Archangium violaceum: one gene and its partner. The protein of the gene in region 1 interacts with the protein of each later gene in a pairwise test. Links are inferred from orthologs where the notes say so. Each region holds a gene or a part of one and is shown in the gene's direction. Other genes may lie near its edges.

Region 1 (4,084 bases):
CCGGTGTGCATGGTGCTCGGCTTCGACGAGCAGGGGGGATACTGGAAGGAGCCGGGGACGCAGCCGGGCACCTTCAGCATCAGCAGGCAGGCCCCCATGACGGTGACGCGCCGCTTCGAGCGGCCCGAGTAACGCGCGATTCGCGCGAGGTTCCCTCATGGGTTCTGAGCCCTCTGTCCCACCGCGCTTCTTCTACCTGGAAGAAGACGCCCACGGCTCCCGTTTCGATACCGATGCCAATACGGTCGAGCCCATCAACCTCGGAGAGGCCCCCCGTTGCTCGCGGTGCGGCGATCCTATCGGGATGCTGACGTGGCTGCCGCCCTATCGCGTCGATCTGGTGCTGCACGGTGAGGAACTTGGGGATTTCCTTCATCTTTCCGGGGATGACCTGCTTGTGTCCAAGCGGTTGGCCCAGGCCTTGCGCGACGAGGGCCTCACGGGACTCGAGGGCTTCCATCCAGTGGAGGTTATGCGGGTGCGCAGGAAGCGGCGAAGCCCCAAGCCATCAAATGTCCCTCAGTACTTCACCGTCAGGCCCTGCCTCGGTCGCGCGGCGGTGGACCTTTCGCGCAGCCGCATTCGTTACGGGAAGACTCCCACCTGTGAGGAGTGCCGCTGTGAGGGCATTGATGCCATTCACGGCTTCACCCTGGAGTCGGGCACCTGGCAGGGGGAGGACATCTTCCACCCCAGGGGGCTCCAGGGGGTCCTGACCGTGTCCGAGCGCTTCGAGCGCTTCGTGGCGCGGCACGGGTTCACCAACATGCGGCTGACGCTCAGCGAGGAGTACGTGTGGAACCCTCGGGGACCCCACCCGTTGACCACCACGAAACAGGGCTCCGCGTAAGACGTCCTTCTGCCTCCAGCACCCCCAGTGCATTCCCGGACATCGCGCGCGTCCACGGGGTGCACCGTGGCCAGAAAACTACCGGTGTCAGAGGCCGCCGCTACAGTGCTCCCCTGTCGCCTTGAGCCCCTCGAACCTCGCCTCCGTTGCCGTCGGCCGTCCTGTCCGGGGCGAGTTCACCTACGTCGTCCCCGACGGTCTCTCCGGCCGTCTGTCGCCGGGCCAGCGCATCCTCGTGCCCTTCGGCCGCAGCATGTCGCTCGGCTTCTTCCTCGGGCCCGCCACGCCTCCTCCCGAGAGCGAGAGCGTCAAGCTCAAGCCCATCATGAAGGTGCTGGAGGACTCGCCGTCCCTCCCTCCGGACCTCATCGCGCTCCTGCGTTTCGCCGCCGAGCACTACCGCTACCCGCTCGGTGAGGTCATCAAGAGCGCGCTTCCCCCCGGGCTCACCAAGGCCGAGGAGGAGAAGCAGGCGAAGCCCGACGTGCAGGAGTTCGCCGTGGCGCTCGTCCCCGAGGCGCCCGCCGTCCTCCGCCGCGCCCCCGCGCAGTCCGCCGCGCTCGCCTATCTCCTCGCGGTGGGCGGCCGCGCCCCCATCGAGGAGGTGGCCCATGCCATCCCCGGCGCCCGCGAGACGCTGCGCAAGCTGGTCGATCGTGGCTTCGTCCGCATCGAGGAGGAGGTCATCGCCCCGGGGGTGAAGGAGGGGCTCGCCCAGGGCCGTCCCGACCAGCTCACTCCCGAGCAGGCCGCCGCGGTGACGGAGCTCCACACCGCCGTTGACCTTGGCGGCTTCCAGCCCTTCCTCCTCCACGGTGTCACCGGCAGCGGCAAGACCGAGGTGTACCTGCGCGCCGTGGAGCGCGCGCTCGAGCACGGCAAGGGCAGCCTCGTGTTGGTACCCGAGATCGCCCTCACGCCCCAGCTCGTGGGCCGCTTCCGCAGCCGCTTCGGCGCCGACGTGGCCGTGCTGCACTCGGCCCTCAAGGACCGCGAGCGCCTCTTCCACTGGCAGGCCCTGCGCAAGGGCTCGGTGCGCATCGCCGTGGGCGTACGCTCGGCCGTGTTCGCCCCCGTGGAGAATCTCGGCCTCGTCGTGGTGGACGAGGAGCACGACCCCTCCTTCAAGCAGGAGGACAAGTTGCGCTACCAGGCGCGCGACCTGGCCGTGGTGCGCGCCAAGCAGGCCGGGGCCGTGGTGGTGCTCGGCTCGGCCACGCCCTCGCTCGAGACGCTGGAGAACACCCGCCGCGGCCGCTACCGCAAGCTGGAGCTCAAGAACCGCGTCGACGACCGGCCCATGCCCACCATCCAACTGGTGGACCTGCGCCAGGAGCGCCCCCGCGAGCCGCTCGCCCAGGAGGAGGCTCCCATCCTCTCCCCGCCGCTGCTCGACGCCATGGCGGAGACCATCGGCCGCGGCCAGCAGGTCATCCTCTTCCTCAACCGCCGCGGCCACAGCACCTTCCTCATCTGCGAGGTGTGCGGCACCTCGGTGAAGTGCTCCGAGTGTGACGTGTGCCTCACCTACCACCGCTCGCAGAACCGGCTGGTGTGTCACTACTGCGGCGTGGCCCACCCGGTGCCCGAGCACTGCCGCGAGTGCACCGGGCCCCTGCTCAAGATGGGCATCGGCACCGAGCGCGTGGAGGCCGAGGTCGCCGAGCGCATTCCCCAGGCCCGCGTGGCCCGGTTGGACCGGGACTCGGCCACCAGCGCCGAGCGCCTCACGGAGCTGCTCGCCTCCTTCGCCCGCCGGGAGATCGACGTCCTGGTGGGCACGCAGATGGTGGCCAAGGGGCACGACTTCCCCGGGGTGACGCTGGTGTGCGTGGTGATGGCGGACACCTCGCTGGCCATCCCCGACTTCCGCGCCTCCGAGCGCACCTTCCACCTCCTCACCCAGGTGGCCGGCCGCGCCGGGCGCGGGAAGGACCCGGGCCGGGTGCTGGTGCAGACCTACAACCCGGACGCCGAGCCCGTGAAGCGCATGCTCGCCCATGACTTCGACGGCTTCGCCGAGGGGGAGCTGGGGCGGCGCAAGGTGCTCGCCTGGCCGCCCTACACCCGGATGGCCGCCGTCCGCCTCGAGGGCGAGAGCGCCGAGCAGACCGCCAGCGTGGCCCGGTTGCTCGGGGACTTCATCGGCCGCAACATGCCCCCCGCCTCCTGGGGGGTGCGCCTGCTGGGGCCCGCCATCGCCCCCATCTCCCGCATCCGGGGCCGCACCCGGTGGCAGTTGCTGCTCAAGGCCCCTACCCATGCGGCGCTCGCCCCGCTGCTCGCCCGCCTGGAAGCGAAGCTGGTGGACATTCCGTCCGCCGTGCGTGTCACGATCGACGTGGATCCGGCGGCCATGCTGTAGACTCGCGCCCGCTTCCAATGGCCGAATCGGTCCTCCTCGTCCACGACGACATCGCCACCATCGCCACCGTGCGCCGGCTGCTCGCGCGCGAGGGCTATGAGGTCATCCTCGCCACCTCCGTGGCCGATGCCCTCATTGCCTTCGGCCATCACCTGCCCGCGCTCATCATCCTGGCGCCGAGCGTGGAGAGCGGGCGCGGCCCCCTCGTCCTGGAGGAGCTCGGGCAGCACCCGGACATGCGGCTGGCACGCGTGCTGCTGCTCGGCGAGCCCGTCCCCGGCAGCGCCGCCCCCGTGGCGCCCCTTCCCCTGGACGGCTCCGGCTTCGTGGAGCAGGTGGCCACCGTCATCCGCTCCCCCTCGGGCCCGGAGGCCTGGTACGCGGTGCGGGACGACGTGGAGGCGCCGGTGGAGGAGCCAGCCCCCGTGCGGTCCGGGCCTCCGGGGCTCGTCCAGAAGTCCTCCGCGCCCGTGCGCAACGCCGCCCTGGAGCACTCGCTCTTCGACGACCTGCCCAAGACGGACGAGGGGCGCAAGCTCCAGTCCACCCTCGATGCCGAGGACCTGTTCGCCCAGACGGAGCAGGCGGTGGTGGCCACCGTCCCGGCCACGCCGGACCCGGCTCCGGCGGAGCGCGCCGCGCCGAGGGCCTCGGCCCTGTCCGAGCCGGACCCTGGAGACGAGGCGGAGTCGCTCTTCGGGCAGACGGAGCAGGCGGTGGTCGTGTCGGGCCAGGTGCCGGTGGAGGCGCCTCGCGGGCCCGACGAGAAGGAGATGCTGCGCCTGGAGGATGAGGTCCGCCTCGAGGCCGCCGCCCGGCGCCGCCGCAAGCAGGAGGAGTCCTCGCTGCCCACCTCTTCCGCGGGGCTC
Region 2 (3,322 bases), 720 kb from region 1 along the record:
AAGGGCAAGGTGAAGCCGGGTGTCACGCCCCAGAAGGCCAGGCTGGTGTACGTGGCCCACTCGGAGACCTTCGACGTCATCCTCAAGCGCCTCAACAAGGTGTCGAGCAACTTCATCGCCGAGACGCTCCTCAAGACGATGGGCGCCGAGGCGCGTGGGGTGCCGGGCACCTTCGCCAAGGGCATCGACGTGGTGGAGGACTTCCTCTCGCGCGAGGTGGGCATCCCCCGCGGCACCTACGTGATGAAGAACGGCAGCGGCCTCAATGACGCCAACCGCTTCTCCGCCGCGCAGATGGACCGGATCCTCCGCTACATGTACGAGCGCTTCCCGCTGGCGCCCGAGTACCTGTCCTCGCTGGGCATCGCCGGCAAGGACGGCACGCTGCGCTACCGCTTCGATGGCACCGAGGCCGTGGGCCGGCTGCGCGCCAAGACGGGCACGCTGGAGAACGTGTCGGCCCTCAGCGGCTACGTGCAGGCGGCCGGTGGGGAGAAGTTCATCTTCTCCATGATGGTGAACGACTACCCGGGCCGCTCCGGACCGGTGGTGCGCGGGCTGGACGCGCTGGGCGCGGCGGTGGCCTCGATGGGCTCCACGATGGGCCCCGGGCGCGCGGTGGCGGAGCTCGCCAGCGAGGAGAAGTCGAGCAGCCCCCTGGCCGAGGTGACCAGCCGGGTGAAGACGTACCTGGCACTGGGCAGCCAGAGGGATCCGCGCAACATCGGCTTCCTGCGCACGGCGTGGCGCAGCGAGAGGGACCCCGCGGTGCGCGCGGTGCTGGCCGAGAGCCTCTACCAGTCCAACCCGCAGGACTACCTCGGGGTGCGCACGCTGCTGGACAGCTACTCGGCCGGTACGGAGGTGTATGGCCGGCTGCGCTCGGTGGCGCGTGAGCTGTCGGTGGAGGTGCCCGGGCTGGGCAGCATGGTGGAGCTGGCCGCCAGCGGCAACGCCGAGGCGCTCTCGCGCATCGTCGAGCTGTCCGGGGCCTCCTCGGGCGATGTCGGCTCCGAGTCGGAGATGGTCGAGGGTCTGGGCGCCGTGGCGCGCACGGCCCCGGAGGAACTGGTGCAGGCGCTGCGCGGTGCCTCGGCGAAGGATCGCGAGGCGGCCACCTCGCTGCTGGCGCGCGGGCTGGTGCAGGCCGGCGAGGCGGAGCACCCCTTCTGGAAGGCGCTGAAGAAGAGCCTGGGCTCCACCGACACGAAGCTGGTGGAGTTCGCCCGCTCGCTGGAGGGCTCGCTGTCGCGCAAGGTGGCCGAGGAGAAGGCGCCCAAGCCCCAGCAGCTGGTGCCCACGCAGGTGGTGGCCCCGGCCGCCGCCGTGCCCATGGGCCCCGGCCCCGCCGAGCGCACCGCCGAGACCCGTCCGGGCGGGTGAAGCGCTCGGTCCGCTGTCTGCTCGTCCGCCTGTCAGCCAACGGATGACCGGGTGAATCCCTGTTCAGGTGGGGACTCACCCGGTATGCTATAGGGCGAGCTCGATGCGGGTTCTGTTCCCGCATCGGACGCATGTGACCGGCCCGTGGTGGGTCGGTCCTCGAAGAGAAAGGAAGGCGTCATGGCTGGAGGAGTCAACAAGGTCATCCTCATCGGCAATCTCGGCGCGGACCCGGAGGTGCGTTTCACCCCGGGCGGCCAGGCGGTAGCCAACTTCCGCATCGCGACCAGCGACACCTGGACCGACAAGAACGGCCAGAAGCAGGAGCGCACGGAGTGGCACCGCATCGTGGTGTGGGGGAAGCTCGCGGAGCTCTGCGGCGAGTACCTGAAGAAGGGCCGCCAGTGCTACGTCGAGGGTCGCCTGCAGACGCGCGAGTGGACGGACAAGGAAGGCCGCAAGAACTACACCACCGAGGTGGTGGCCAACGGAGTGACCTTCCTCGGCGGCCGTGACGGCGCCGGCGCGGGTGGTGGCGGTGGTGGTGGCGGCCGCGGTGGTGGCTACTCGCAGCGCGGGGGTGGCCAGCAGCAGGGCGGTGGCTACGAGGACTACGGCCCGCCTCCGATGGATGACGGCGGCGGCATGGGCGGCGGTGGTGGCGGCAACGGCGGCGGGGACGACGACATCCCGTTCTAGGCCGACCGCCTGGAAGCGAAACGGCCGCTCCCGGATGTTCGGGGCGGCCGTTGTCGTTGCGGGGTTGTTTCGGCGAAGACCCTCACCCCGACCCTCTCCCAGGGGGAGAGGGAGGAAGGGGGACAGGGGCTCACCCGTAGGCGGCGCCGGCCTTGTACAGCGCGAAGATGGCGCCCCAACCCATGGCCAGCAGCACCAGGAAGATGGCGATGGACCACGGCTCGAAACGGCGCATGGAGCGCTCGGAGGCCAGCAGACCCCAGCCCATGGCGAAGCCCTGCAGGCCGTTGGCGATGTGGTACGCCGTGCCCAGCACGCCCAGCACGTAGACGATGATCGTCGGCGCGTGGAAGTGCATCTCCCGCGCGATGTCCGAGAACGGCTCCGCGTGACCCTCCACCAGCCGCGGGTGCAGGAAGGCCAGCCACATGTGCGCGCCCAGGAAGAAGAGCACGCCGAGGCCCGCCACGCGCTGAACGATGTACTTGAGGTTGCCGTAGTACGGGTAGGCCGCGTTGTTCGGCTTGAAGCTCAGCAGCCTCACGATGCCCCACCCGGTGTGGAGCAGCAGCGGGAGGATGACGACCAGGAACGTGGCGGCCTGCGCGTACGGGTGCTTGTACTGCGTCACCGCCGACTGCCAGGCCTCGGCGCCCTGCCAGGCGGCGAGGTTGTCCCACAGGTGGTTCACCACCCAGATGCTCAGCGGCACCACGGCGAGGAACGAACCCAGGCGGGACTGGAGGAGCGGCGTCTTCTGCGATTGGACGGGGGCGGCTGCGGCGTGGGTGCTCATCGGTACTCCGGAAGACGGACGGACGGACAGTGGGTTATAGCCCGGTCCCGCCCGGCGGTAGCACTTTCCTCCATCAGCGGACGGCAGCCGGGGCACACGGAGGTATTAGGTAGGACGATGCTTCCGAGGAGGCCCCTCCGCCCGGACCCCGGACGGGGGAGCCCTCGCGCTCATTGTCATTGGCGAGCGGCGCGCGGGTGGGCACGCTAGTTCCACGACCTATGGCCGATGAACTCGTCAGTGGATTGTTGAAGGAAACCGACCTGCGCGTGGTGCTCGTCACCGCCAGCGAGCTCGCTCGCCGGGCGCGCGAGCTGCACCGCTCCGCGACGGCCTCGGCCTCGTTGATGGCGCAGGGCCTCACCGCCGGCGCCCTGCTCGCCGCCCTGCAGAAGAGCGACTCGCGCGTCAACCTGCAGCTCGAGTGCGACGGGCCGCTCCGGG

Evidence for each region. Proteins that work in one complex are often made in the same cells at the same time.
Region 2: the proteins of priA (region 1) and JRI60_RS43245 interact in binary tests that used the Escherichia coli proteins (3 or more experiments, as listed by UniProt). The link is inferred for Archangium violaceum from one-to-one orthologs.

The regions. Positions count from the first base shown.
Region 1 is NZ_CP069396.1:10,148,249-10,152,332, reverse strand. What follows is about bases 635-3,593. They hold priA (replication restart helicase PriA), read left to right. Parts: upstream 635-971; coding sequence 972-3,215; downstream 3,216-3,593. Other genes in these bases: JRI60_RS40415 (hypothetical protein), read left to right, coding at 3,233-3,593; JRI60_RS53805 (hypothetical protein), read left to right, coding at 635-850. In the rest of the region: JRI60_RS40430 (hypothetical protein), read left to right, coding at 1-132; more of JRI60_RS53805, read left to right, coding at 158-634; more of JRI60_RS40415, read left to right, coding at 3,594-4,084.
Region 2 is NZ_CP069396.1:10,872,024-10,875,345, reverse strand. What follows is about bases 563-3,322. They hold JRI60_RS43245 (single-stranded DNA-binding protein), read left to right. Parts: upstream 563-1,563; coding sequence 1,564-2,082; downstream 2,083-3,322. Other genes in these bases: JRI60_RS43235 (Hsp33 family molecular chaperone HslO), read left to right, coding at 3,100-3,322; JRI60_RS43240 (succinate dehydrogenase), read right to left, coding at 2,213-2,878; dacB (D-alanyl-D-alanine carboxypeptidase/D-alanyl-D-alanine endopeptidase), read left to right, coding at 563-1,383. Also shown: more of dacB, read left to right, coding at 1-562. UniProt on the Escherichia coli protein: Plays an important role in DNA replication, recombination and repair. Binds to ssDNA and to an array of partner proteins to recruit them to their sites of action during DNA metabolism. Acts as a sliding platform that migrates on DNA via reptation.